DNA from 3 places in the Sinorhizobium sp. genome. Region 2 is predicted to be linked to each of the others. Evidence: riboswitches for the same ligand, from Rfam matches in the RefSeq annotation. Region 2 holds a riboswitch; each other region holds the start of a gene.
The links. Region 2 has a riboswitch for cobalamin ahead of bluB (5,6-dimethylbenzimidazole synthase). Riboswitches for the same ligand answer to the same signal wherever they lie in the genome.

Region 1: another riboswitch for cobalamin. It lies ahead of AC5J09_RS16470 (aromatic ring-hydroxylating oxygenase subunit alpha); the one in region 2 lies ahead of bluB (5,6-dimethylbenzimidazole synthase).
Region 3: another riboswitch for cobalamin. It lies ahead of AC5J09_RS11185 (ABC transporter substrate-binding protein); the one in region 2 lies ahead of bluB (5,6-dimethylbenzimidazole synthase).

Annotation. Positions count from the first base shown of each region.
Region 1 is NZ_JCACWC010000003.1:924,244-933,964, reverse strand. Features, by position in the region: gene AC5J09_RS16480 (glycoside hydrolase family 25 protein) at 1-237, shown strand, start outside; gene AC5J09_RS16475 (FAD-binding oxidoreductase) at 239-1,339, opposite strand; gene AC5J09_RS16470 (aromatic ring-hydroxylating oxygenase subunit alpha) at 1,336-2,580, opposite strand; cobalamin riboswitch at 2,694-2,896, opposite strand; gene AC5J09_RS16465 (DUF6656 family protein) at 3,217-3,813, shown strand; gene AC5J09_RS16460 (L-threonylcarbamoyladenylate synthase) at 3,879-4,853, shown strand; gene AC5J09_RS16455 (FAD-binding oxidoreductase) at 4,900-6,333, shown strand; gene AC5J09_RS16450 (DUF1217 domain-containing protein) at 6,374-8,683, opposite strand; gene AC5J09_RS16445 (DUF6101 family protein) at 9,056-9,622, shown strand; gene ubiA (4-hydroxybenzoate octaprenyltransferase) at 9,702-9,721, opposite strand, start outside.
Region 2 is NZ_JCACWC010000003.1:1,958,665-1,968,385, forward strand. Features, by position in the region: gene AC5J09_RS21535 (NADP-dependent malic enzyme) at 161-2,473, shown strand; gene AC5J09_RS21540 (helix-turn-helix transcriptional regulator) at 2,681-3,418, shown strand; gene AC5J09_RS21545 (acyl-homoserine-lactone synthase) at 3,574-4,218, shown strand; gene AC5J09_RS21550 (DUF2865 domain-containing protein) at 4,386-5,513, shown strand; gene bluB (5,6-dimethylbenzimidazole synthase) at 6,318-7,001, opposite strand; cobalamin riboswitch at 7,047-7,257, opposite strand; gene AC5J09_RS21560 (SDR family oxidoreductase) at 7,298-8,119, opposite strand; gene AC5J09_RS21565 (phytanoyl-CoA dioxygenase family protein) at 8,183-9,376, opposite strand; gene AC5J09_RS21570 (LacI family DNA-binding transcriptional regulator) at 9,474-9,721, shown strand, end outside.
Region 3 is NZ_JCACWC010000002.1:1,420,307-1,430,027, forward strand. Features, by position in the region: gene AC5J09_RS11170 (TAXI family TRAP transporter solute-binding subunit) at 224-1,168, shown strand; gene AC5J09_RS11175 (TRAP transporter permease) at 1,280-3,394, shown strand; gene AC5J09_RS11180 (DUF1850 domain-containing protein) at 3,391-3,765, shown strand; cobalamin riboswitch at 3,928-4,157, shown strand; gene AC5J09_RS11185 (ABC transporter substrate-binding protein) at 4,327-5,394, shown strand; gene AC5J09_RS11190 (FecCD family ABC transporter permease) at 5,391-6,434, shown strand; gene AC5J09_RS11195 (ABC transporter ATP-binding protein) at 6,431-7,231, shown strand; gene AC5J09_RS11200 (class I SAM-dependent methyltransferase) at 7,235-8,023, shown strand; gene AC5J09_RS11205 (hypothetical protein) at 8,448-8,846, shown strand; gene AC5J09_RS11210 (PPC domain-containing DNA-binding protein) at 9,033-9,479, opposite strand; gene AC5J09_RS11215 (dioxygenase family protein) at 9,583-9,721, opposite strand, start outside.

The DNA of each region.
Region 1 (9,721 bases), 1.0 Mb from region 2:
CCCCATGGCGCGCTTCTTCCGGAGAAGCCGCCGGTGCTCACCGTTATCGCCTCGGCCACCGTCGGCACGATCCCGGCGTTGAATGCAAGTGCAACGGCCGCTCTTTCGCGGCCGCTCGTGATAAGCCGCGCCGAGGCGGAGAGCGGATCAGGGGCGGGAGCCGACGAGACGGTTACCGGCTCCATCGCCGTCAGGGCCGCCGAGGCACGCCTGCCCTACCAATCCGAGCGGCGGTAACTCAGGCCTCGATCTGGACGTCGCTTGTCGGCCGCGAACAGCAGGCGAGGATGTAGCCCTCCTCGATCTCATCGTCGAGAATGCCGCCATTGTGGTTCATCTCGACATCGCCGGCGATCTTCATCACCCGGCACGTTCCGCAGATGCCGCCCTCGCAGGCGGCCCCGATCCTGACGCCGTTGGCCCGGGCCGTCTGCAGAATCGTCTGGCCGGGAACGGCGGTCGCCTCCTTGCCGCTCATGGTAAAGGTCACCCGCGCCGCACCGGCCCCGGCATCGGCCGCCGGCCCCGCCCGAATTGCAAGCTCCTCGGCCGCCGGCGCCGCGGCGGGCTGGAAGCTCTCCTGGTGATAGCCGGCCATGTCGAAGCCCGCCGATTCCAGCATCGTCCTAACATTGCCCATGAACGGCTCGGGCCCGCAGCAGAAAACGGTTCTTTCCATGAAATCCGGTGCGAGCATCGGCAGCTTCGCCGCGTCGATGCGCCCGCGCAGACCATGCCAGCCATGCCGTGCCTCATGCCCCTCCACGAGGAAGCCGAGATTGAGCCGCGGCATTTGACGCGCGAGAACTTCGAGCTCCGTTCTGAAGAGGAGATCGTCCGGGCGGCGGGCGCAGGAAATGAAGGTGACATCCGTTTCCGGTGCGCAGTCGGCCATCCAGCGCGTCATCGACATCATCGGCGTGACGCCCGACCCCGCCGAAATGAAGAGATACTTTTCACCGGGATGACGGACGAAGCTGAAATCGCCGAGCGGCCCGAACGCCTTGAGCATCATGCCCGGTTTCAGATTGTCGAACATCCAGCGGGTGCCGATGCTTCCCGGCTGCGCCTTGACCGTGACCGCGACCGAAAGCGGGCGCGAGGGCGAGGATGACAGCGTATAGGTGCGCATCACCGGCTCGGCCGAGACGGGCAGTTCGAGCGTCACGAACTGCCCGGGCAGGTAGCGGAACCAGGCCGGCTTGTCGGAGCGGAAGGTGAAAGTCATCACGTCGGCGGCTTCGGCTACGGCCGACGTGCACTCCAGCATGTGCTGACGGTCTCTCCAGGGATCGAGCTCGTCGAAATGGTGAAAGGAGCGAGGCATTTCCATGGTCATGCCACCCGCGAGAGCTGCGTGGCCCCGCCCTGAAGGCGGTCCAGCATGAAGTTCGAATACCACTCGACGAACTGCATGACGCCGCCCTCGTGTTCGGCCGAATATGGACCCGGCTCATAGGCCGGCGAGCGGATCCCGAACGCGTTTTCCTCGACTATCTGCCGGTCCTGGTCGTTGGTCTCCGTCCAGACGTGCGTCAGCTCGTCTATCGTATAGTCGACGCCCTCCACCGCATCCTTGTTGACCAGCCATTTGGTCGTAACCTGTGTCAGTTCCGGCCCGAGCGGCAGAACGCGGAAGGTGATCGCATGATCGCCCAGAATGTGGTTCCAGGTCGTCGGATAATGGAAGAGGAGCAGCGTGCCGATGCCATCGGCGTCAAGCCCGGCGGAGAGCTGCCTGCGTACGGCCTTCTGTCCGGACATCGTATAGCTCTCGGCGCCGTTGATCAGCGGCATTCTCGTCATGCGGAACTGGCCGGTGGGCGCGATCCTGAAAGCGCTCGGAAGGCCCGCCGCCTCGCATTTCTGCCAATGGGCGCCGATTTCCGGGTCGTTCATCGCCCCCTGGACACCGGTGACGGTCGGCGCTTCGGGATAGGTACGGCAGAGTTCCGGATGATTGGCGGCGCAGTGGTAGCACTCGCGATTGTTCTCCCAGACCAGCTTCCAATTGCCCTTCTCGACGATCGTGCTCTCGAAGGCGACCTTCGTTTCCCCGAGGCGGTGCGGCGCGAGATAGGCCGCGACCGTCTCGCGGAACGGCCGGAAGTCCATCGGTTGTTCGGCAAGGCTGATGAAGATGTAACCGCCGACGGTTTCGCAGTGGATCGGCTTAAGACTGTGTTCGGCCGGGTCGAAGCCCTCGGGCATCTGCCGCGCGAAGAGCAGGCGGCCGTCGAGCTCGTAGGTCCACTGGTGGTAGGGACAGACGAGTTTGGCGGATGAGCCTTTGTGCTGCGTGCAGACGCGCGAGCCGCGATGGCGGCACGAATTGTGCAGTGCCCGCACCGCGCCCTGTCTGTCTCGAACGATAACGACCGGGTAATCGCCGACCTGCACCGTGAAATAGTTCCCCGGCCGCGGGACTTCACAATCATGGCCGATGAACAGCCAATCCTTGTACCAGATCTGCTCCAGGTCCTGGCGATAATAATCAGGATCGACGTAGAAGGCGCGGTCGAGGCTGTAGCCATCGCGACGGGTCTTCAGCTTGCGCAGCATTTCGGTCTGAATTTCCATGCCCTTATCCTCGTTTTCCGCCGTTTCGGAGAGGCAGGACTGGAACCCGCGCCGGCCGCATGGACCCGCAACGCAATTGGCTCCGATCCGGCTGCCCGCCGCAACCAGCTACGGTCTGTTTCTGCTTCAAGGCTGGTTTCCGGGCTCTGGAGCTGTCCGCAAGGGACCTGCCCGGCGCCTTCCCGGACGCTGTGTCCAGTGGCCTTCTGCCGTGGCTGTTCGCTCCACCACCGTTGCGGGGGCAGCGCCGGGATTTGACCGGCTTCCCAATTCTCCGCCTTCCCTTCGAGGCAGCACCTTGAGTGTCCTCATCTAAGCCTCAGGGCCGGTCCGGCAACTGCCAATAGACGACATCCGCTTCCAGAAAGACGACAGCCATTCGCGGCGCAATCGGCACGATTGGCAGACGGATATTATCCATAACAAACAAGGAAGTAGGTGAATCTCCGCGCAGCCGGCGGAATTTTCGGCAGCGCCGTTCATGGCGCGAAGGCGACTGGCCATTTTACGACACGGCCCACCGACACAAGGTCTGATTGATGCTCGCACGGCCGCAAACGAACCAATTCGTTAACTGTGATGATTTACGTTCGCTACCATCAACCAGCTTTCGGACAGGACGGCGCGACGACGCCCATGGCAAAACTCCGATATTACGACGCTGCCGACAAGGCGCCGGCCGCACCGGCGAAAGCCAAGGCTCACACCGAGTTCCTGCGGACCGGCCGGATCGATAGACGCCGGTGGATGGCGAACGAGCGTCAGTATCTCAGTTATGCCGAGGTTGCGCAGCAGACGGCGCGGAAGCTGACGACGGCGGGCGAGACGACCCACAGCCGAATCAACGGGTTTCATGCCTCGATCCAGTTCCCGAAGATGGTCTTCCATCGCACGCTCGCCAACAGTCCGCATCTCGGCTACTGCCACGTGACCGCCGCGAAAACCTGCCTCGCCAAGGGACATGAGATCACCTGGTCCTTTTATCTCGCGAACTTCTTCTGCGACCTCGGGAACGAGACCCATTTCTTCGACCGGATCCAGCCGGGCTATTCGCGCATGTATTTCGCCGTCGCGATCGAGCCCGATGCCGGCGAAGAGCGGATCGTCGTCAACCGCAACGTGCGCGGCAACGGCCTGATTTTCCGGACGCAGGATCCGAAGGTGGCGCTGAAGAACGTGCTGATGCTCGGCGCACGCGACGAAGCCTTGCGGCGGATCATTCGCAGCCTTTGACCAAGAAAATCGTTCTGTTTTTGCAATCGCTCCGTTAAGGAAGCGACGGAAAGGATCAGAACGCCATGGCCGAAATCATCGACACGCGCATCGAACCGGAGCGGGCAATCGAGACGGCTTGCGCAGTGCTTTCGGACGGGGAACCCGTGGCGATCCCCACGGAGACCGTATACGGCCTTGCCGCCGATGCCACGACCCCCGATGCGATCAGCCGCATTTACGAGATGAAGGGGCGTCCGCGGTTCAATCCGCTGATCTGTCACGTCTCCGATCTGGCGATGGCGGAGGCACATGTGACCTTCGATCCGGTTTCGAGACGTCTGGCCGAGGCTTTTTGGCCTGGCCCCCTCACGCTGATCCTGCCGCAGCGGCGGGAAAGCACCGTGCACACGCTCGCATCCGCCGGTCTCGATACGCTCGGAATTCGGATGCCCGACGGCTTCTCGCGTCGGGTGATCGCCCGGTTCGGACGGCCGTTGGCGGCGCCGAGCGCCAACACCTCGGGCAAGATCAGTCCCACCAGTGCGGCCCATGTGCAGGCGGATCTCGGCTCCAGGCTGAAGCTCATCCTCGACGCAGGCCCGGCCGCGATCGGCCTGGAATCGACCATCGTCAAGGTCGAGAACGGAAGGCTGCGGCTGCTGAGGCCCGGCGGGCTCGACGCGGCAGAGATCGAAGCTTTGACCGGTCTCGCCATCGAGCGCCCGGAGACCGCCGGCGCTGTCATCGAGGCGCCCGGCATGCTCGCCTCGCATTACGCTCCCGGTGCCGCTGTGCGGCTCGATGCCGATGAGGTCCGGAAAGGAGAGGCCCTCATCCGCTTCGGCGGAAAGGCACTTCCCGGTGAAGGCGATGCCGCGATCGTCTTGGATCTCAGTCCGGGCGGCAGCCTGCGGGAAGCCGCGGCCAATCTTTTCGATTATATGAAAAAGGCGGATGCCAGCGGCGCCGCGACCATCGCTTTCGGCCCGATCCCGAGCGTGGGGCTCGGCGAAGCGATCATCGACCGGCTGCAGCGCGCGGCCGCGCCGCGGGGCTGATGGCCACCGGCACGCTTGAAGCAACCACGTGATCCGAGGCAGGGCCATGACCACCATCCTTCCATCTCCCGAACTCATCGCCTCCTTCGTCGACATCGTCGGGCCCGGCAATGCCCTCACCGCACCCGCCGACACGGCCCCCTACCTGGTCGAGTCCCGCGGGCTCTATCACGGCACGACGCCGCTCGTGCTCAGGCCCGGCTCCGTCGAGGAAGTTTCGCTGGTCATGCGGCTTGCGAGCCAGACCCGAACGGCAGTCGTGCCGCAGGGCGGCAACACCGGACATGTGGCCAGCCAGATTCCGCGCGAGGGCAGAGCCGACGTGGTCCTTTCCCTCGAGCGGCTGAACCGCATCCGCGACATCGACCCGGTCGGCAACGTGATCGTGGCCGATGCCGGTTGTATTCTGGCGGATATCCAGAAGGCCGCCGATGACGTCGACCGGCTTTTTCCCCTGTCACTCGGCTCGGAAGGCTCTGCCAGGATCGGCGGCAATCTTTCGACCAATGCCGGCGGCACTGCCGTGCTTGTCTATGGCAATATGCGCCAGCTTTGCCTGGGGCTGGAGGTCGTGCTTCCGACCGGGGAGATCTGGAACGGGCTCAGACGCCTCAAGAAGGACAATACGGGCTACGATCTGCGCGATCTTTTCATCGGTGCCGAGGGAACGCTCGGCGTCATAACCGGCGCCGTTTTGAAGCTCTTCCCGAAACCGCGGGGCCACCAGGTGGCTTTTGCCGGCCTCAGAAGCGTCGAGGACGCACTGGCGCTTTTCGATCGGGCATCGAGCCTCTGCGGGCCGGCCCTGACGGGCTTCGAACTGATGCCGCGGCTCGGCATCGAGTTCACCACCCGGCACATCGCCGGCGTGAGAGATCCGATGGAAACGACGCATCCGTGGTACGCGTTGATCGATATCTCCACCTCGGATACCGCCGAAAGCGCGGAGCGGATGGTGCAAGACCTTCTCGAAGCGGTCATCTCCGACGGTCTCGTCGAGAACGCCGTCATTGCCCAGAACGAAGCGCAGCGCAGAGCCCTCTGGCACATGCGCGAAAGCATGTCGCCGGCACAAAAGCCCGAAGGCGGCTCGATCAAGCATGACGTTTCGGTCCCGGTATCGAGCATTCCGGCCTTCATGACGGAAGCGGATGCGCTGGTCTCCAAGGCCATTCCCGGCGCACGCATCTGCGCCTTCGGCCATATGGGCGACGGCAATATCCACTACAACATCTCCCAGCCCGTCGGCGCGGACAAGCAGGGCTTTCTCGACCGGTGGCGCGAGATCAATGCGATCGTTCACGCCGTCGTGCTCAAGCATGAGGGCTCGATATCTGCCGAGCATGGCATCGGCCAGTTGAAACGCGACGAACTCGCGGCGATCCGCTCGCCGATCGAGATCGAGCTCATGCGGCGGATCAAGCACGCTTTCGACCCGGCGGGGATCATGAACCCCGATAAGGTGCTGCGCGAGGATTGAGGCGAGTAACGACGCGTGCCGGTCCGGCCGCCGTTAAGCCCTACCCGCCCTTCCTGAGCTGCGACAGTTGGAAGAGCGTATCGGCGCTGATGCCGATATTGCTGCCGCTGCCCGAGAGCACCACCACGGCCGGATCGACTTCCATGTTGTTCTCCAGATCGTAGAGCACGGTGAAGCGCGCGAGGAGCTTCTTCAGCTCGGCCGGATCGCTCAGCTTCTCGAGCTCGAGGTTCTTCTCGACGATCTTTGCCTGCTGGTCGATGTCCATGGAACTGAATTCGTCGGGCAGGCTGAAGATCGTGCGGAACACTTCGGCGAGCGCATCATCGGCCAGGAGATCGTAAGCGTCGACGAGCGAGCCTGCCTGGCGCTCGAAATAGAGTGCCAGGCGGACACCTGCATTGTCCTCGCCGGCCTGTTCTTCCAGCGTCTGGTGCAGATACCGGTCGAGGGTCTCGTAAAGCCCCTGCCGCGTGATGATGACGCTCTTGTCCTCGCGCAGCACGTTGCCGCCGCGGTCGAAATTGAACGAGGTGACCAGGGCGATATAGGCCCCGGAGTTCTGATGCTGATTGATGAAGCTCTTGGGATCGTCCAGATCGGAGGTGAAGATGTCGCGAAGGAAATCGACGGTGACATTCTCGGGATCGATGCCGTTTGCCGCCAGAGCGAAATCGACCAGGCGGGAATCGGCCAGAAATTCGTCGAGAGAGGAGAGTTTGGCGACCTCGGCCGTATAATATTCGGCATCCGCTTTGGCCTTGGTCTTGTCCTCCTCCGAGCCAAAACGGGACTTGTTGACGATGTAGGTCTTGGCGGTCTCCTGAATCAGCGTCTCCGACTGCGCCAATGCCGGAACGCCGATGTCGCCCGCTGTCGTAAAGTTGAACAGCTGGGCGAGCTTCAGGTAACGCTCGTCCTTCAGCGTGTAGACGAAGCTTTCCGGATCGGTGAGATCGCTGGTCAGAACCCGCTTGATCGTCCGTGAGCTTTCGGCGTCCGGATCGAGACCGACGGCTTGCAGCGCGAAATCGTAGATCGAAGCCGTGTCGATGAAGTCGCCGACGGACGCCACCTTCTCGACGGCAAGCTTATAGGCGCCGATCGCCTTCGCGTCCGCTGCGTCGTCCTTGTCGTTGTAGCGCGTCATGTAACGGCTGGAGGTGAGTGTCGTCTGTTCCGCGGTCTGCGCCGCATCGCCCGCCGCGAGCGTGCCGTCCGCCTGGAAGTTGAAGGCCCTGGCGAGCGCCTTGTAGTTCTCGTTCCCCTTGCCGATCGTATTGATGTAGCTGTTCGGGTCGTCCGGATCGCTGGTCAGGATATTCTTGATCGTAGCCGGCACGATGGTGACCTCGTTGAGATCGAAGGCCGTGCGGATGTAGTTATAGAGGCGCGTATCGGCGACAAGCTCGCTGACGGTCGTGATGCTCGCGATCTTTTCCTCGAAATAGGCCTTGTTCAGGAGCGCTGCCTGGGGGGTGATCCGCGGATTGCTGGAGACGTAGAGTTCATTCATGGTCTTCTTGTGCGCGGCGGTCTGCGCCGATCCCGCAGCCACCGTGCCGTCGGCGTTGAACTGGAAAGCCGCCGCCATCGCCAGGTAATTGCTGACCGTGGAAATCGACTTGTTGTAGGTGGCTATCTTCGCCCGGAGTTCCAGCTTTTCCGCCTCCGTCGTGCCGCTCTGCTGGAGCTTCGCCTGAGCGTCGGCTCTGGCAGCCTCGAGCTCCGATAGTCTGGGTTCGAGCACGGTTTTCTCATAGCTGTCCGGATCGTCGGCATTGCTGGAGAGAACGTTGCGGAGCGTTTCACGGGAGTACGTGCTCTCGTCGATACCGAAGACGGTGAAGACATAGGTCCGCAGACGCTCATTGTTCAGAAGCTGATCGACGCTCGTTACCTTGTCGATCATGACGTTGTAGTAGCGCGTCTCTTCCTTCTGGGTTTCCCCGATGCTGGCGATACTCGTATTGTAGAGGCCGATCATCTCGTCGAGCTGCGCTTCGGTCTGGGAAACCGCCGTTCCACCGCTGAAGCTGAACGCCATCGTGAATTCGCGGTATCGTTCGTCCGTCAGCTTGTTGGCAAAGCTGTTATCGTCGGACAGGTCGCTTTCGAGCACCTTCCTCATGAAGGCGACCGACTCGATCATATCTGCCAGGCCATAGGCCTTCATCGCGTAGGAATAGAGGCGGTAGTCGGCGAGGAACTCGTCGACGGAGGCCACACTGCCGATGTTCTCCCTGTAATACTGCGTGTCGCGGGCGACGATCGTCTGCTCCGACACGCGCTTCAGGCTGAGCTTCATGTCCCGTGCGATCAGATTGTAGTCGAGATAAGTCGAAACCATGCGTCGCCCGCCAGCAAGGAACGGGGACCGCCGGCGCGCCGACATCCCCTGAAACCACTCCGATGATGGCGAAGATCGCGCAGCATGCTTGTGTGTGGCTTTTGCCGCTGGAGCGGATGAGAAAAAACGTGTGCCCGTTTTCCGTCCGCATCCCGCCCTGGCAAAGCACATCGAAAATGCCTGCGGTTTCATTGACGAATGAGAAACCTTGCGGCCTCGGCTTTTGCTAACCATCGGAGACAGCAAAGTTTTTTTAACCGCGAATTTTAAGCCGCCCGGAACGGAGCCCGCCTATCCTCCGCCCCTAGAGGACGAAAAGTCCCGAGAGGAAAGCCGGAAACGGCTCTCAAGGAAAAACAAGGGCGATATGAAATGCGCAATACACTCTCTCAGCCGGCTTGGGTCGGAAACACGCTCAGACTTGACCCGAAGCGCTTTCCGCAGCAAGCAAGCTACGTGCTGCGCGGGCACACGGGGAATGTCAGCATCAGCCTTGACGAGCGTGGCGCTGTTCTGCGCAAGGTGCTACCATTCAGCGGCCTGCCGCTTTCGATCGCTCTGCCGGCGCGAGCTTTCAAGGGTGTGGCGGCACGGGCAATCGACCATGGCGACGGGGAGGTTACAGTGACGCTCGAACTTCATCACGATGATCCGGATCTCTGTATCCCGCTGCTCGTGGCTCATGATCTTTCGGACATCGCAGCCGATTGGCGCGCCTGGGCCGAAGCCTATCGCATTCCGATGCTCATGGTGGAAGCCGACGGGGTCGCACGGCCGCTCGAGGAACATATCGGCGATGTTCGCACCGCTCCCGCAAAGCCGCGCCGCCGCCATTCCTTTTTCGCCGAGCGCCGGCCGCGCTTTCTCGTGCGCCGCTCCACCGGCAGTCTCGGCATCCAGATGAAGATCGACGGCCGCGAAATCATCGCCCGGGCGTGACCGCAGCGTTCCAAGTTACAAGACAACGATCAGCAAGCCGGCCCTTCGACGCTCCGCGCCTTAGGGCCGGCTTCTGCGTTCAAATGAGCCGCACGAGAA
Region 2 (9,721 bases):
CAGCAAGCGCCGCGTAGCCATGCCTGGAAAGAACCGCGTCGAAACTGTACCTGCCGGGCGATTCATGCCAAAAGGCACGACATCGATCAGCACCGGATGTGAGCGCGATTTCATAACCGCGCTCTCGGGTCCCACGCAAGAATTCAAGGAATGCAAAGGCATGAACACGGGCGATAAAGCGAAATCCCAGGCCGTTCCCGCCAGCGGAGACATCGATCAGCAGGCACTCTTCTTCCATCGCTATCCTCGCCCCGGCAAGCTCGAGATCCAGCCGACCAAGCCACTCGGGAATCAGCGCGACCTGGCGCTCGCCTATTCGCCGGGGGTCGCCGCACCTTGCCTCGCCATCAAGGACAATCCCGAGACCGCCGCCGATTTCACCGCCCGCGCCAATCTCGTCGCCGTGGTATCCAACGGCACAGCCGTTCTCGGCCTTGGCAATATCGGTCCCCTGGCCTCCAAACCCGTGATGGAGGGGAAGGCCGTTCTCTTCAAGAAGTTCGCGGGGATCGACGTCTTCGACATCGAGATCGACGCACCGACGGTCGATCGGATGGTCGACGTCATCTCGGCGCTGGAGCCGACCTTCGGCGGCATCAATCTCGAGGACATCAAAGCTCCCGAATGTTTCGAGGTGGAGCGGCGTCTGCGCGAGAAAATGGAAATACCGGTCTTCCACGACGACCAGCACGGGACCGCGATCATCGTCGCTGCCGCCGTCCTGAACGGCCTGGAACTTGCCGGCAAGGACATTGCCGAGGCCAAGATCGTGGCCTCAGGTGCCGGGGCGGCGGCGCTTGCCTGCCTCAACCTCCTCGTCACGCTGGGCGCCAAGCGCGAAAACATCTGGGTCCACGACATCGAAGGTCTCGTCTACAAGGGGCGCGAGGCCCTGATGGACGAGTGGAAAGCCGTCTATGCGCAGGAGAGCGACAATCGTGTGCTCGCCGACAGCATCGGCGGAGCCGACGTGTTTCTGGGGCTCTCGGCCGCCGGCGTCCTCAAGCCTGAACTGTTGGCCCGGATGGCCGAAAAGCCACTGATCATGGCGCTGGCCAATCCTACGCCGGAGATCATGCCCGAAGTGGCCCGCGCCGCGCGCCCCGATGCCATGATCTGCACCGGACGCTCGGATTTTCCGAACCAGGTCAACAATGTCCTCTGTTTCCCGCATATTTTCCGTGGCGCGCTCGATTGCGGCGCACGCACCATTAACGAAGAGATGAAGATGGCGGCGGTGCGCGCGATAGCAGGCCTTGCCCGCGAGGAGCCGTCGGATGTCGCCGCGCGCGCCTATTCCGGCGAAACGCCCGTCTTCGGCCCCGATTACCTGATCCCTTCGCCTTTCGATCAGCGGCTGATCCTGCGGATTGCGCCGGCCGTTGCAAAGGCTGCAGCCGAAAGCGGCGTCGCCACGCGTCCGATCCAGGACTTCGACGCCTATCTCGACAAGCTCAACCGGTTCGTCTTCCGCTCCGGCTTCATCATGAAACCGGTCTTTGCTGCAGCGAAGAATGCGACGAAGAACCGCGTCATCTTCGCCGAGGGCGAAGATGAGCGGGTGCTGCGGGCCGCCCAGGTTCTGCTGGAGGAAGGCACAGCCAAGCCGATCCTGATCGGCCGCCCGCAAATCATCGAGACCCGACTGCGGCGCTACGGCCTCAGAATCCGCCCCGACGTCGATTTCGAGGTCGTCAATCCCGAGGGCGACCCGCGCTATCGCGACTATGTCGATGATTATTTCGCCCTCGTCGGGCGGCTCGGCGTGATCCCCGAGGCGGCCCGCACGATCGTGCGCACGAATACGACGGTCATCGGTGCGCTCGCCGTCAAGCGCGGCGAGGCAGACGCGCTGATCTGCGGGGTTGAGGGACGCTACAGCAAGCATTTGCGCGATGTATCGCAGATCATCGGCAAGCGTCCGGGCGTACTCGACTTCTCGGCGCTCAGCCTCCTGATCTCACAACGCGGCGCGACTTTCTTTACCGATACCTATGTGAGCTTCAGCCCGAGCGCAGAGGAGATCGCTCAGACGACGGTGATGGCTGCAAACGAAATCCGCCGCTTCGGCATCACGCCGCGTGCCGCCCTCGTCTCCCATTCGAACTTCGGCTCGCGCGATTCCGAGAGCGCTTTCAAGATGCGCACCGCACTGCAGCTCGTGCGCGAGCTAGCCCCCGATCTGGAGGTGGACGGAGAAATGCATGGCGATTCCGCCATCTCCGAGGTCCTGCGCCAACGCGTGATGCCGGACAGCACGCTGAACGGCGAAGCGAATCTGCTCGTCTTCCCCAATCTCGACGCCGCCAATATCACGCTCGGCGTGGTCAAAACCATGACGGACAGCTTGCATGTCGGTCCGATCCTTCTGGGCTCGGCGCTGCCGGCGCATATCCTGTCGCCGTCCGTTACCTCGCGCGGCGTCGTCAATATGGCGGCGCTGGCCGTGGTCGAATCGAGCCATCCCGTCTGAGGGATGGCGCGCCTCCTCATTGGCGATGGAGGGCCGAAAAGCGCTGCTTCCAGGGGAGCCGGCGCGGCCGCGCTAGCGATATCAGGCTCAAAACTCAACTTATGATTGTATAGACCGGATTACTGCACCGTTTATGAAATATTGCACTAGACAAAACCGGCCGCCGTAAACCATGTTTATTATAGGGGCAAGTTTCGGTGTTACGGCATGACTAATCAACAAGCTGTCCTCAATTTGCTGGATATCGTGGAATATGGAGGTTGCGCCGACCCCGAGCGCTTCTTCGCCTTGATGCGAAGAACCTTCAACATCTCGCATCTCCTGTATCTGGAGGCGGAGTCGCTTCCGGATGGTCTGAGAATCTGCCGCCTGCATCACACTTTCGGCGCCTACGCCGCTGAAATCTACGCCGCCAGGGAGCTTTACAGGATCGACCCGATCCTCAAGCTTGCGCTAGGCGGTGTCAGGCCCGTGGAATGGGCGACAGCGCGGCGCCGCTTTCCGGAATGCGAGCCCCTCTTCGAGGCGGCCGAGGAGATCGGGCTTTCCACCGAAGGCGTGGCCTTGCCGCTCCCCTCGCCTGCCGGCCGCATGGCGCTCCTCGCAATCGGTGCCAATATGTCGCCGGTCGAGTGGTCCGCCTATCGCCGTTGCCATCTGCGCGATTTCCAGCTCGCTGCCAACCTGTTCCACGCCTCCATGCTCGAACATTCGGCCATGGCCGGGGCGCTCGACGAGCGCGATCTCCGCCTGACCGGGCGGGAAACCGAAGTGCTCACCTGGTCGGCGGCCGGCAAGAGCTACTGGGAGATTGCAACTATTCTCGGGATATCCGAGCGAACCGTGCGTTTCTTCATGACCAATGCCCGCCGCAAACTCAATGTAGTGTCCAACACGCAAGCCGTAGCGCACGCTGTTCGACACGCTCTGATCCCCACCATCTGACGGGTTGCCGGCCCGGGACAGGACCGGCCACTCGCAGTTTCCCCCACAAATCTATTGGGAAATAACAAGAAAATAAACTGTCACTATAGACAGTTACATATGTCATCCGAGCCTGACAGCATCGCTACATCGCGTAATCACGCATGGAGCGAAAAATGATCAGGATAGTGAACGGAAACGGTCGCAGCCAGCATCCCCAGGCCATCGACGAGATGTTCCGGCTGCGTAAGCGCGTATTCCACGACTTCTTGAAGTGGGACGTCAAGACCGAAGGGGACTGGGAAATCGACCACTACGACAAGGCCAATCCGCTCTATGTCATGTCGTACTCGCCGGACACTGGCAAGATTCGTGGCTCTCTCAGGCTCCTTCCGACGCTCGGTCCGAATATGCTGGACGATACGTTCCCGATCCTGCTCGGGGACAATCCGGAAATCCGCAGCGCGTCGGTGTGGGAATCGAGCCGCTTCTGCATCGATCCCGAAATTTCCCAGGATCGCGCATCGAACCAGGTCACCATCGCCGCGGCCGAACTGATGTGCGGTGTGGGCGAAATGAGCCTTGCCTCGGGCATCAGCCATATCGTCACGGTCACCGACGTGTTCCTGGAGCGAATGTTCCGCCGCATGGGTTGCCCGGGGGAGCGCATAGCCGACCCGCACAGGATCGGCTCCGTCCATGCGGTCGCCATTGCCTGGGAGGTGAGCAGGAACCTGCTCGAAACGATGAAGGCGGTGGCCTCCATCGAAGGTACCGTCCTCGATCGCCCGATGTCGCTCGAAACGGCACGCGCCGCCTGACCCGATATTCCGGGCCGTGCAGGCGCACGGCCCACTGCTTTCCATTCAAGGGCATCGCAAATTAACGCAGATGCCCTCTTCCCGTTGCACCATCTCGACAAGGTCCTATGATGAGGCGGTAAGGCGGACACATCGGCAACGGTCCGCTGCAAGGCAGGAAGAAGCACGTGTCCGCGTCCCCGAAGGTGGCATCCAAGATCCGGCGCATCGCGGCGGTTCTCGTACCGCTCGCGTTGGCGACAACCGGCCCGGCTGCGGCATCCGGCGTTTGCGAACGGCTGAGCGCCCGCCTCGCGGGCCTTCCCACAGGTTTCACGACGAATGCCAGCCTGCGCGATTTCACAGGTGCGGTCTCCCGCCAGAACATCGAGCTGCGGCGCGCCAAGAACGATCGCCGCCGAATGGAATGCAGCAGCGACAGCGTCGTCATTATCGGCGGCGATGACGAGGCGGCTTGCGCCGAACTCGACGGCACGATCGCGCGGATGGAGGAAAATCTGCGGCAACTCAAGGCGCAGCGCAGGCATCTGATCGGCGGTGGCGACGACGACGTTCGGCGGCGCATCCTCGCCGCAATGGAACTCAACGGCTGCTCGGGGGTGCGCGAGGCTTGGGATACCGGAAGCGCCGGAGGCGAGTTTGCGAACGCCGCCGCCCGGGAAGCGGAGGTTCACCGGAACATCCTGAGGGACCTGCCGCCGGACAGCGATGCCTATCCGCTACTACTCGACGCCCCCGGGGCAGAGCTTCCGCTCATGGAGCCCGATTTCGCCGGCAGCCTCAGAACCATGTGCGTGCGAACATGCGATGGCGCCTTCTTTCCCATCTCCTCGCATGCCACGCCGGCGGACTTCGGTCGCGACGCCGATCTCTGCCGCGCGCGCTGCCCGGGTGCGGAGACGGAGCTCTACTACCATGTGCTCGCAACGGAAGAAGCGGACCGGATGGTTTCGGCAACGACCGGCCGGCCCTACACCGACCTCCCAACGGCCTTTGCCTACCGGGCGCGCGGTGTCGGCTCACCGGGCATCTGTGGCTGCGGAATCCCGGATTCGGCAACGGATGCCAGCAGGCAAAAGACAGGCTCTGCCGGAAAGCTCACCGCCGTTAGCCCATCGGTCATTACCATCGGCAGCGAGAGAAAGGCGCCGCCCAAGCCGATAGAAGAGCGGCCCTACGACCCGACCAAAAACAAGGTCCGCATCGTCGGTCCGACTTTCCTTCCGCAGGAAGAGAGCGCGATCGACCTCAAGCATCCGCTTGGGCCGCGATACCAGCCGCTGCAGGACAATTGACAGGCGCCGGCGCGAGCATTCTGGTGGAATCACGCATATTCTTGATCCAGAGCCCGTTAAGCAGCGACCTTTGCGCGTCCGGTAAGATGCGCAGCGCTGTGGGAAACTTTTCGGAGGACTGCAATCTCTCCACCCTCATCCTGTGCTCGTCACAGGGATCCAGCAGCGTCGCGTCTGCGGCGCGGGAAGCGTTCTTTCAGCCCAAGGACTTGGTCTGGCTGGATTCCTGTGACGAGCACAGGAATGAGGGACCGGGGATGTGCGGCTACTACATCGAAGCGAAGCGGGACGCTGTATACGGGCGTGACCCGGGACCTGTCGTGTCGCCTCGCTATCTTCACGGTTTATGAAGCGCGCCGAGGGACCGCACTCTCTCCTCACCTCATCCCTGTGCTCGTCACAGGGATCCAGCAGCGCCGCGTCTGCGGCGCGGGAAGCGTTCTTTCAGCCCAAGGACTTGGTCTGGCTGGATTCCTGTGACAAGCACAGGAATGAGGGACCGGGGATGTGTGGCTGCTACATCGAAGCGAAGCGGGACGCTGTATACGGGCGGGAGCTTCCGCGCCGCCTCGCTATCTTCACGGTTTATGAAACGCGCCGAGGGGTCGCACCCTCTCGACCCTCATCCCTGTGCTTGTCACAGGGATCCAGCAGCGCCGCGTCTGCGGCGCGGGAAGAGTTCTTTCAGCCCAAGGACTTGGTCTGGCTGGATTCCTGTGACAAGCACAGGAATGAGGGTATCGAACAAGCCGCGTCGGGTATCCAGAGTATCAACAGGCCTTAGATCGACCCTAACATCGTGATCTAACGGACACCCCAGCCTTCCTCGAAAACGAGATCTTCGAGCGGCAAGCGCTGCCGCCAGCCCTTCGCGGCGAGTTCCGGCTCTTGATACAGCTTGTCGACGAAACCCAGGCAAAGCCAGGCAACGATTTCGATATGCTCCGGAATCCCGAGAATCGCCTTGATCTCCCTCTCATGGAAAATGCTGACCCAGCCGACGCCCACCCCTTCGGCGCGCGCGGCAAGCCAGAGGTTCTGGACGGCGCAAACGGTCGAGTACAGATCCATCTGCGGATTATGGGTGCGGCCCAGGACGACCGCTCCGCCGCGCGTCCGGTCGCAGGTCACGCAAATGCTGAGCGGCGCCTTGCGAATGCCTTCGAGCTTCAGCGAGCGATACTTCGCCTGTCTTTCGCCGGAAAACATCTCTGCGGCCTCGTCATTGGCGCGCTGGAATGCCTGCCGGACTTTCTCCCGCGTCTCGTCCCGACGAACGAGCACGAAGTTCCAAGGTTGCATGAAGCCGACGGACGGAGCCTGGTGCGCCGCAGCGAGCAGTCGCGCGACCAGATCCTCAGGCAGTGGCTCGGGCAGGAATTCGTCGCGCACGTCGCGGCGGGTCTCTATGGCACGATAGACGGCGGCGCGCTCGTCCGGCGAAAAAGCTCCGGCCGCCGCAAGGCAGCCGTTCTGGTCAGGCAGCATCGTTCGATCCCCAACAATGCGGAAACCTCCCGCCGTCCGCGCGGGGCCGGTCTATCTCGCCAGGCCGGTCTTCTGACTTCGGATCATCCGTTCGCGCCGCCTTCCCGAATCACGTGAAGATTCAGTGGCAAAGGTCTGAAAAGATTCAGACCAACCTGGCGAGAACGTCCCCGTCACAGCGTTGGGCACGTGCCGGAACTGCACCGGCTTCCCGATTCTCCCGCATTTCGCGGGCACCTGACGGCGGCATATGGCCACAGCTCCCCTCGAAACGCAAGGCGAGCAAGAGGAGAGCTTCAGAGCGGTGCCTCCGGATGAGGCGAGGCGTCATAGGCCCCCCAGATCGACTGATCGAAACAGATGACGGAACCCGTCATGAGGCCGGATTCTGCCGATGAGAGATAGGCGCAGGCGCGCGCGACCTCGGCCGGATCTACGAGCCTGCCGAAGGGCTGGCTCGCCGCCGCCTTTTCCAGCCAGTTCGCCGGCGCATCGTGATATTCGCGCTGGATGCGGTCTTCGCCTTCCGAGGCCATCCAGCCGATGTTGAGGCCGTTGATCCGTATCCGGTTGCGCAGGACGGCATAGGCGGTGTTCCTGGTCAGCGTCTCCAGCGCCCCCTTCGACGCACAATAGGCTGTGATGAAAGGCTGGCCCGCCTTCGCCGACATGGAACCGATATTGACGATCGTGCCCTCCGTCTTCTCCCGCCGCATCACCTTTATCACCTCTTGCATCAGGAAGAATGGCGCCCGCACATTGACCGCGAACATCCGGTCGAAGAGTTCCGGGCTGGTGTCTAGGATCGTGCCCCGGTCGGTGATCGCTGCGGCGTTGACCAGCGCATCGACGCGGCCGAAAGTGCGGTCGCAAACCGCGACGACCGTTCGGGCGTCCTCCACCCGCTCGAGATCCGCCGGTACGTAGACGACCTTCGAACCGGTCGCCGCGGCGATCTCGGCAGCTTTCGCCTCCCCCTTCGCCGCGTTTCGCCCGCAAATGACGACGCCGGCGGCGCCACGCTCGGCAAAGAGTGCGGCAATCGCGGCACCGAGCCCCTGCGTGCCACCGGTCACGATGGCGATCTTCCCGTCCAAACGGGCGTGGTCCGTGCTCATCCTGTTCCTCCCTTTGATATGTTGGTGAATATGGCTTCGTGACCGTGCATTGAGCCAGGTGGTTTAGCTTAGCTTTCTCGCCGCCTGATCGGCCAACGCCTCGGCAAACGCCTCGGCACTCCATTCACCGGCAAGCGCTTCGTGCATCAGCTGCGCCTGCGTCCTGGGCGCCAGACCGCCAACCGGCGGATCACGATCGAGATTGGTCGGGAATGAATAGCCTTCGGCGCACGCGGCAACCGCATGGGCAATTTCGTCCTGCGTGAGCTTGCCGCCGGCCGCAAGGACTTTCAGAGCCGGAAAGAGCACGGCGCACATGTGTTCGCGATCCACCGTTTCCATCGCCCTGCCGAAGGCGGAGGATACCTGCAGAAGATTGGCGACACGCTTGATTCCCGCAGACCGGTTGCTGCCCGCGGCGTGGAAAAGTGCCGGGTTGAAGAACACGACATCGCCCTTCTCCAGCGGCAATTGCACATGATTCTCTTCGAAATAGGCGCGGAACTCCGGCCGTCTCAAAGCGAGATATCCAGGCAGATACGTCTGGCTATAGGGCAGGAACAAGGTTGGCCCGCTTTCGACCGGCATGTCGCAATGAGCGACCGCGCCCTGGAGCGTCAGGACCGGCGAGAGCCTGTGCACATGCGCCGGATACTGCTCTATGACGGCCGAGGTCTGGAAGCCCAGATGGTAGTCGCGATGCGGCGATTGAGACGCGCCGCCCGGATTGACGCGATTGACCTGCGCCGTCATCTGGTAGCTCGGACCAAGCCATGCCTCACTGACAAGCGCGATGATGGCGTTGGCGTAGTAGGCGGCGAAATTCTCAGGGTTCTTCAGGCAGTGCTTTTCCAGAGAATTCCAGATCCGGTCGTTGGCGCCGGGCTTGGCGAAATGATCGCCGCCGCCGCTGTTGGTGCGGTGCTGCTCCTCGATGATCTCATCGAAGATGCGGCTCGCTTCGTCGACCACATGCGTATCGGTGAAGGCACGCTTGAAGACCGCGACGCCCGGCCCCGTCGCGAGCACTTCGCAGATCTCCGCAAGCACCGACCGCCTGCCGTCCTGCGTGCCGCAATCACCGATAAGACGGGCGCTGTCATAGATCAGGACGTTCTTCTGGCAGTCTGCCGCGTGCGGATAGTCCGCCAGGCCGCCACGGTGCTCGACCGCGGCGCGAAATTCCTCGATATCGCAGGCCGCCTCACTGAGCCAGACGCGTTCCAGACGCGCTCTCGCGGGATTGTCCGTCTTCATCAGTTCTCCTCCTCAAGGACGACGATGATCCGACTATACGGCTTGCCCGCTTCTGATATAGAGCAGGAATCCATCAAAAAGCCATCAGGAGGGATCGGTGGCACATCCGTTTCTCGTCAAGGACATCGCCTTCCAGGCGGGACTCAGTACGGCGACCGTCGATCGCGTCCTCAACGGCCGGAGGGGCGTGCGCCAGCAAACGGTAATGCGCGTCAATGCAGCCATTCGTGAACTCGAGAGGCAGCAGGCCGGCCTTGAGGTACCGGGACGGAAATTTGCCGTCGACGTGGTGATGGAGGCACCGGAACGCTTTACCGAAGCGGTGCGCAAGGCATTCGAAAGCGA
Region 3 (9,721 bases), on a different contig from region 2:
CGCAGGAATTTGTCCGAAGCCAGCGGAAGGCGGATTGTCGCCGATTGCTGCGGGGCACCGGCAAGATCCGCCTGCATCGGCGAAGTTGTCGATTGCGCTTCCACAAAATCAATCATTTAGAGTTAGCCGAACTCTTGCTAGTGTAACGCCGCGGCCCCTTTCCGGAGGAACGGTCTTCCGCGCCAGATTTGAATGATTGGGAGGAATCTCTGTGAATCGAACATTGAAACGCGCCGCCATCGCGGCGATCGCAAGTGCGTCCCTCGCCCTTTCCGCGGCTTCGACAGGCGCAGCCGAGTTCATCAACGTCCTGACTGGCGGCACTTCCGGGGTGTACTACCCGCTCGGCGTCGCGCTTTCGAAGATATATGGCGATGAGATCGAGGGCGTACGCACGCAGGTGCAGGCGACCAAGGCTTCGGTCGAGAACCTCAACCTCTTGCAGCAGGGGCGCGGCGAGATCGCCTTTTCGCTCGGCGATTCGGTCAAGCTTGCCTGGGAAGGCAATACGGATGCCGGTTTCAAGGCACCGCTCGACAAGCTGCGCGGTATCGCCGCCATCTATCCGAACTATATCCAGATCATGGCGTCGAAGGAGTCGGGCATCAAGACCGTCGCCGATCTCAAGGGCAAGAGCCTTTCCGTCGGCGCACCGAAGTCGGGCACGGAATTGAATGCCAGGGCGATCCTCGGCGCCGCAGGCATGAGTTATGACGACCTCGGCAAGACCGAATACCTGCCCTTCGCCGAATCGGTGGAGCTGATGAAGAACCGGCAGCTCGATGCGACGCTGCAGTCGGCCGGCCTCGGCGTCTCTTCGTTCAAGGATCTGGCGACGTCGCTCGACGTGCAGATGGTCGCAGTCCCCGAAGAGATCGCCACCAAGCTCGGCGCGCCCTACATCGCCGCGACCGTCCCCGCCGGCACCTACCAGGGGCAGGACAGCGATGTGCAGACGGTCGCCGTCGTCAACTTTCTCGTCACCCATTCGGAGGTTTCCGACGAAACCGCCTATCAGATGACGAAGCAGCTCTTCGAGAACATCCCCGCCCTGACGGCGGCTCACAAGGCGGCGGAGAATATCCGCATCGAGGATGCGCTCAAGGGAATGCCTATTCCTCTGCATCCGGGGGCGGAGCGTTACTACAAGGAAAAGGGTCTGCTCTGACCCATGTCGCCCGAAACCGTAAAGCGGTTTCAAAGCGACAGGCAGACACCCTGAAGCGCGTCGCGGAATTCGGTTGAATGCGACGGGCTTCAGGAATTCAGGGGAGGAATCATGATCCACAATACCAATGAACAAAGCGCAACTGCGTCGGCCGAACTGCACCGGCACGACGCGTTGACCCGGGCGTTTCCGGCGACATGGGACGGACGGATCCTGTTTGCCATCGCGCTTGCCTTTTCAGTGTTCCAGATCGCCACCGCGGCGCATCTCGTCGATTTCGCGAGCCAGATCGTGCGCGTGGTGCATGTCGGCTTTGTCACGGTTCTCGTCTTTCCCCTGTTGGCGACGCTCGCAGGCCACGGCACGGTTGCAAAAATCATCGCCTGGAGTCTTGCTTTCCTTGGCGCGGCGGTCGCCTTTTACCAGTGTTACGAATATGCGGAACTCTTGGTGCGTGCCGGCGATCCACTGCCGCGCGACATCGTCTTCGGGGTCGTCGCGCTCGCCGTCGTCTTTGCCGCAGCCTGGGCGCTGATGGGGCCGGCTCTGCCGATCATTTCCGGCGTGTTCCTGGCCTATTGCCTTTTGGGTGAGTATCTGCCGCCGCCGTTCGATCACCGCGGCTACGACTTTTCGCAGGTGATCGACCATATGGCCTATGGCACGGAAGGCATCTACGGCATCCCGACCTTCGTCTCCTCGACCTATATTTTCCTTTTCATCCTGTTTGGCGCCTTCCTCGAAAAAGCCGGCATGATCCGGCTCTTCAACGATGTCTCGTTGAGTTTCGTCGGCGACAGGCGCGGCGGACCCGCGAAGGTCGCGATCATTTCTTCGGGCCTGATGGGCACCATTTCGGGTTCCGGCGTCGCGAATGTGGTCACGACCGGGCAGTTCACCATCCCGCTGATGAAAAAGTTCGGCTATCGAGCGGCCTTTGCAGGCGGCGTCGAGGCAACGGCCTCGATGGGCGGGCAGATCATGCCGCCTGTCATGGGCGCGGTCGCCTTCATCATGGCCGAGACGCTCGGCGTCGAATATTACGAGATCGTCAAGGCGGCGGTCATACCGGCGATCCTCTATTTCGCTTCCGCCTTCTGGATGGTCCATCTCGAAGCCGGCAAGTACGGGCTGCTCGGCCTGCCCAAGGACCAGCTGCCTTCGGCCAAGGCGGCAATCCTCGAACAATGGCATCTGATCCTGCCGCTCGCCGCGCTCGTCTGGCTGCTGTTCTCCGGCTATACGCCGCTTTTTGCCGGTACGGTCGGCCTGGCCTTCACCGGCCTTCTGATCCTGGGCAGTTCGCTCGCGCTCGGCCTTCCCGCCGGTGTCATACGCATCATCTTCTGGGTCGGCCTCGGCCTCGTGGCGGCCGCCTTCTTCCAGTTCGGCATCGGCGTGATCGTCGCAGCGCTGGCGCTGCTGATTGCCGCCAACGCCTTGCTGAAAGGCGGCCGGGAGACCCTGGTGATATGTCGCGACGCCCTTGCCGAAGGGGCCAAGACGGCCCTTCCGGTGGCGATCGCCTGCGCGCTCGTCGGCGTGATCATCGGTACGATGACGCTGACCGGAGCGGCCAATACCTTCGGCCAGTTCATCGTCTCAGTCGGAGGCAAAAGCCTGTTTCTGTCGCTGCTTCTGACCATGGTCACCTGCCTCGTGCTCGGCATGGGCATACCGACGATCCCGAACTACATCATCACCTCGTCGATCGCCGGGCCCGCGCTTCTGGAACTCGGGGTACCGCTTATCGTCAGCCACATGTTCGTCTTCTATTTCGGGATTCTTGCCGATCTGACGCCACCGGTGGCGCTTGCCTGCTTCGCGGCAGCACCGATCGCGCGGGAAAGCGGGCTGAAGATCTCGATCCAGGCGATCAAGGTGGCGGCGGCCGGTTTCGTCATCCCGTTCATGGCCGTTTATTCGCCGGCGCTGATGCTGCAGGATGGCGGCGCGATGGCCGCATCGGTGGGCTATCCGGCTGCCGTCGCCTATATCGTCGTCAAGACCGGTCTGGCGATCGCGCTCTGGGGTGCCGCCGTGGTGGGCTTCGCCGCAGTCCGGCTCGGGGTTTTCGAGCGGGTGCTCGCGGCCGCGGCCGCCTTCACGTTGCTGGCGGCGCTGCCGATCACCGATGAAGTCGGCTTTGCACTCTCCGCGCTCTTCGCCTTCGTGATCTGGCGGCGCGCCCGCCAGGCTGGCCGGCAGACGGCGAAACCGGCATGAGCGCGCTTGCCTGCATCATCGGCGGCAAGGCTGTCGCCGTTGCTGCGGGTGTCTTCACCCTCGGCTGGACCCATTCGGTCGAGAAGACCGAATGGCAGGAGCGTTGGGCCGTCACGGCCGAGGGTCTCGTTCTCGAGGAGGCGCGCGTGCAGGGTTCGGGTGCGGGAATGGAGCCGGGAGACAATGCCCGTCGCCAGGGCCGCTGGTGGGTCTGGACGCCCGACCTGCCGCCGCTTCCCGAGCTGGTCCTGGCCGCCTCCGGAGCGACCGTCTCCGGCTGGACGCTTTGCGACGCCGGCGGCTGCCGCGAACTCGCGGCGCAAAGCCGGGAACCAATCGTCCTGCGGCCATGCGATGGCCCAAAGCCATAATGGCCGATGCCGATCTGGCGGCACCGGTTGAAGGCTCATCGGAAAAGTCCGGCGCGCTTATGAAATGTTATTACATAACTTTTTGTTGACGAGCGTAATAACATAACATATTGAACCCCTATGCAGCGGCGTCGCGTTTCACCTTGACCGGAGGCTGCATTCTAAATTAACTGAGCCTGACGGTTCCCCTACCCGTGAGGTGGAGGGGATTAATAGGGAACACGGTGCGGACGACCCAAAAGGGACCAAAACCGTGGCTGCCCCCGCAACTGTAAGCGGATCGTCGTTCATCCTCGTGGCGCCCAGGCGCCAGCCACTGCGCGTTGCGCGGGAAGGCAGATGAGCGATTTCTGTCCGCGAGCCAGGAGACCTGCCGTCAAATCAGATCCAACGTCACGGGCGGGGATGCCCGGAACAGGAGCAAGCCATGACCATCTTTCGCGCCTTGCGGCGCACGCTTTCGTCAGTTTCCCCGAGATCCAGCCGTCACACGTCCGATCGAACCCGATCGGCAGACTGACGATCACGGCCGTATAGCGGCCTCACATTCGGGGACTATTCATGAACAGCTTTTGGAAACGACCGCTCATTGCGGGTCTCATCACCTTTTCCGCAGGCGCAGCGGCTCTTGACCGTCCCGCCTTCGCTGCCGAGACGATCTATCCGTTGACACTCGAGAACTGCGGACGGCAGATCACCTTCGACAAGACGCCGACGCGCACCGTCTCGATCGGCCAGAGCAGCACCGAGATCCTCTATCTGCTCGGCCTTGCGGACAAGGTCGCCGGCACCGCCCTCTGGGTCGGCCCCGTCCTTGAAGGTTACGAGGAGGTCAACGCCAAGGTCGAGCGCCTGGCAGACAACGATCCGAGCTTCGAAAGCGTGCTTGCCAAGAAACCGGACATGGTGGCGGTGCAATTTCAGTGGCAGGTCGGCCCGGAAGGCGTGGTTGCGCGGCCGGAGCAGTTCGAGGAGCTCGGCATTCCGGTCTACACATCGCCTTCGGATTGCACCGGCAAGGAGAATTCGGCGGCGAGCGACGGCGTGCGCCGGCAGGTCTTCACCATGGATCTCGTCTATCGGGAAATTCGCGAGCTGGCGCAGATTTACGATGTTCAGGACAAGGGCGAGAAGGTCGTGGCCGAGCTGAAAAGCCGAGAAGAGGCGGCGCGCGCCAAGGTCGCCTCGGCCGGGGGCAAACTCTCGGCGGTCTTCTGGTTCTCCAGCGCTGCCGATGCCGACCCCTATGTCGCCGGCAGGAACGGCGCACCCGGCTACATCATGGCGGCGCTCGGCATCGAAAACATCATCGACACAGAAGACGAATGGCCGACGGTCGGCTGGGAAACCATCGCCAAGGCCGAGCCGACCATGATCGTTGCCGGTTCCATGGAGCGTCGACGCTACCCGCTCGACAGCCTCGACGCCAAACTCGAATTCCTGAAGACCGATCCCGTGGCGAGCCTCATGCCGGCAGTCGCCAAAGGCTATGTGTTCGACATGGATGCGCAGGCGATGAACCCGACGATCCGCACGATCGAAGGAATCGAAGCGCTGGCGGATGCCATCGCCGAGGCCGGACTTGCGCCCAAGGCTGGGCCGGCTTCCAAGGGTGGGTTCGGCAAGTGAGCCGCGTGCTGACCCTGGCCGGGCGAACGGGGACGGGACGCGTCGGCGCGGCCATCGCCGCGCTCGTGATCCTGTTCGCGGCACTCTGGATGGGCGCTGCGATCGGCGAAACGGCGATCCCGTTCAGGACGGTTGCGCAGACAGTCGCGAATCGGCTGTGGAACGCCGGCTATCCGCTGGCCCCGATCGACGAGGGCATCATCTGGAGCTACCGACTGAGCCGGGCGGTCGTGGCCGCTTCCTGCGGGGCGGCGCTTGCGCTCTCCGGCGCCGTGCTGCAATCGCTGCTGCGCAATCCGCTCGCCGATCCCTATATTCTCGGCATCTCCGCCGGAGCCTCGACGGGGGCGGTCAGCGTCGCCATCCTCGGTGTGGGTGCCGGGATGCTGACGCTGCCGCTCGGCGCCTTCATCGGCGCGCTGGTCGCTTTCGTCCTGGTGAGCCTGCTGGCGGTGAAGGCCGGCCGCGGCACCGCGGCGATCATCCTGGCGGGTGTGGCGGGGTCACAGCTCTTCAACGCACTGACCTCCTTCATCGTCACCAAGGCGGCCACGGCCGAGCAGGCGCGTGGCATCATGTTCTGGCTGCTCGGCAATCTTTCGGGCGTGCGCTGGCCGGATGCCTGGCTCGCCGTGCCGGCGACGCTTCTCGGTCTCGTCGTCTGTCTCTGGCATGCCCGTCCCCTCGACGCGTTTACCTTCGGGTCGGAATCGGCTGCCTCGCTCGGCATCTCGGTCAGGCGAACCTATTTCGCGCTTGTCGGCGTCTCGGCGATGATGACTGCGGTGATGGTATCCATCGTCGGGTCGATCGGTTTCGTCGGCCTCGTCATCCCCCATGCGGCCCGCATGCTCGTCGGCGTCCGCCACGGTGTCCTGCTGCCGGCAGCGGCGCTCATCGGCGCCGTGTTCATGATCCTCGCGGACATACTGTCGCGCGTTCTCATTCCCGGCCAGGTCCTGCCGATCGGCGTGATCACGGCGCTCGTCGGCGCTCCGGCCTTCGCGTTGATACTCGGACAAAGGAGGGACCGCGCATGACGCTTTCGGCGCGCGGGGTTTCATGGTCGGCCGGCGGGGTGGACATCCTGAAGGAGGTCTCCCTCACGGTCGAGACGGGAGAGTTCCTCGGCATCATCGGCCCGAACGGTTCCGGCAAGACGAGCCTGATGTCGCTCATATCGGGCATCCGCAAGCCGAAGAAGGGGGAGGTGCTTCTGGACGGTTCTCCGATCGGGACGCTCGGCCGCCGCACGGTCGCGCAAAGGCTCGCTCTGGTCGAGCAGCAGGCCGAGACCGGCGAGAGGATCACCGCGCGCCAGGCGGTAGAGCTCGGCCGCACACCCTATCTCGGGCCGCTTTCGCCCTGGTCGCCGGAGGACGATGCGATCGTCGAGGCGGCGCTCGAAAACGTGGATATGGCGCATCTTGCCGATCGCCTGTGGCACACGCTCTCCGGCGGCGAGCGGCAAAGGCTGCACATTGCTCGGGCGCTGGCGCAGCAATCGAAGATCCTGCTTCTCGACGAGCCGACCAACCATCTCGACATCGGCCATCAGATCAGCCTGCTCGACCTCGTTCGCCGCCAGGACCTGACGGTGGTCGCAGCGCTCCACGACCTCAACCACGCCGCTATGTTCTGCGATCGGATTGCGGTGATGCAGGCCGGCCGGCTGGTGGCGCTCGGGCCCCCGCGGGAGGTACTGACGGTCGAGCGCATCCGCGCGGTGTTCGGGATCGAGGTCGAGGTCGAGCACGACTTCGACGGAAGCTGCTCCATCCGCTATCGCGCCAGACGCCCGCGTCCGCTTGCCGCAATCTCCGCCGTCGGAACCTGACCCATGGACATGCGCAACCACCACCTGAAGGAAGATATCCGCGAATACTGGTCGAAGCGGTCGGAAACGTTCGACCTCGCCTTCGGCCACCGCATCCCGCCGGGACCGGAGCTCGACGCCTGGGCGGCAGCGATGCGCAGCGCACTCGGGGCGAGGCCGCTGAAGGTTCTCGAACTCGCCTGCGGGACGGGGGAGGTGACCAACGTGCTCCTTTCGCTCGGCCACGAAGTGACGGCGCTGGATTTCTCCGAGGCCATGCTCGCGGTGGCGCGGCGCAAGCACGCAGGGAACGACAGGGTTCGTTTCATTCTGGCCGATGCCGAGCACACGCTGGAGCCGGACGAGACCTATGATGCCGTGGTCTGCCGGCATCTCGTCTGGACGCTGACGGAGCCGGAGCAGGCTTTCGCCGAATGGTTCCGCCTGCTGAAACCGGGCGGAAGGCTGCTCGTCTTCGACGGGGACTGGTCGAAGCCGACGCCGCTCGGCCGTCTGGCGTCTTTCGCGGTGGCTGCCCTCGAGCGGATCATCGGCCATGACCCGCATTACGACGGCGCCATGAGCGAACGCCACGCAAAGATCATGGAGCGTCTGCCCTTTGGCGATGGCCTCACCGTCGAAAGACTTCTTCCCTTGATCGAAGAGGCGGGATTCCAGAACATAGAGTTGCCGTCCCGCCGCCCGATCGCGGCGGCCCAGCGCAGGAATGCCGATCTCAGAAACAGGCTGAGGACATTCTTCTACCGCAGGTTCTTCCTCGTCTGCTCGCGGCCTTCGGGAGATTCACTTTGAGTTTATGACGGCTGCCGCGGGATGGACAATGGCGTTGAAGCTCTGGTCGGTTTGTCGGCACGCATGGTGATGCGCTTGAATTCCATGAGTACCGACCGTGCGTCCGCTGCAAAGTGCTACAGCGACATTTGCGCGTCTCATATGACGCGCGGCGCTGTAGGAGGCCTATCGGAGGGCTGCAATCTCTCTTTTTTCCTCATGCCTGTGCTCGTCACAGGGATGAGAGCAGCGCCGCGTCCGCGGCGCGGGAAGCGTTCTTTCAGCCCAAGGACTTGGTCTGGCTGGATTCCTGTGACATGCACAGGAATGAGGGGGCCGGGGATGTGCGGCCAATTTCACCCTCGAAAGGAACTCCCGGCCCCCGGCCGCCGTTTCCGGGTTGCTGTCTCTGACAAGTTGGGACCCAGACACGGAGGATGAGCATATGGCACAGGAAAAGCGACTCGGATCCACCATACCGCGCGGCGTGGTCGATACGAAGAACGGATCGGTAGGCGTTCCGGACCAGGCAAGCATGGAAGAGGAAGTCAGATCGTTGCGCGAGCAGGTCAATGCGCTGACCGAAAAGCTCTCCGATCTCGGCATCTATTCCGGCAGGGCCATCGCGGATACGGGCCGCAGGGCCGGCGAGATGGCAAGGGAACATCCCGCCTGGACGGCGCTCGCCGTAGTCGGTCTTCTGGGGCTGCTCATTGCAGGAACCAGCCGGCCCTATTGGCATTCGCGAAGCTCCTCGCGCATCGAGGACCTGATCGCCGATATCGAGGATCGGCTGAGCGATCTGAAGGGCCGTTATTGGTCAAGCGGCTGGCGGCCCTGGTGAAAATTGGACCCGTCCTGCCGGAGACAATGTGCGGTCCATGGAAGGGCGCGCTGCCGCCATCGGGAGATCGGCGGCATGGTTTGCGAGGAACCGGTCGGTTTCTCGCTCCTTCGGTCGCCGTGAGGTCGCCGGCGCGTGCCGGCCAGAAACAAGCGCAACCCGAGTTCGAGCGCGAAAAGCTGAACCTCATTCGGCGTCGAGGTCGATGAGCGCTATCCCGAGTTCCGGTCGCTTGCGCCGGCGCAATCCAGTCGGGCTTTCGCGAATGATGACCTCCAGGGTCGGACGGACGCGACCCTCCAGAAGGTGCCCGCCACGGGTCGACCCGTCTTCCAACCCCAGAACCGCATGCAAATGCAGGCTCGGGCGGCCGGCTTCGTCGCGGGCAATGTCGCCGATCGCGCTCAGAACTTCCGATTGCTCGGCTACGGGGATCTTCCTGTAATTTCTGCTTTCGACACGGAAGAAGCCCACCGTCGCGCTGCTGAAGGCGCCGATCGCCGTCACCGATGCGCCGGCGATGCCCGCCTGCGCTGCGAAGGCCGAAATGGCCGAGAATGCTTCCTCGCCCTCCTCGAGTACGAGAATGAAGGTGCGTTCGCTCGCGTCTTGCGCCAAAAGTTTCTGCTTCATCAATTCGTCCTCGTCTCAGCCCGAACCTGTACGACGGCGATCTGTTCCGGATTCAGCGAAGCGCCGGATCGTTCATCCCGTGCCGGTCACCTCCGCGAGCGCGTCAGGCTACAAAATCGAAACGCCCGAACTTGCCGTCCTCCGTGTCGCGAATGTCAAGCTGCAGCGACGGCGTATAAAGGTGATCACGGTTGTTCTGAGGTTCGTTCGGGAAGAAGAGCTGCGTTGTCAGGACCGCGGCG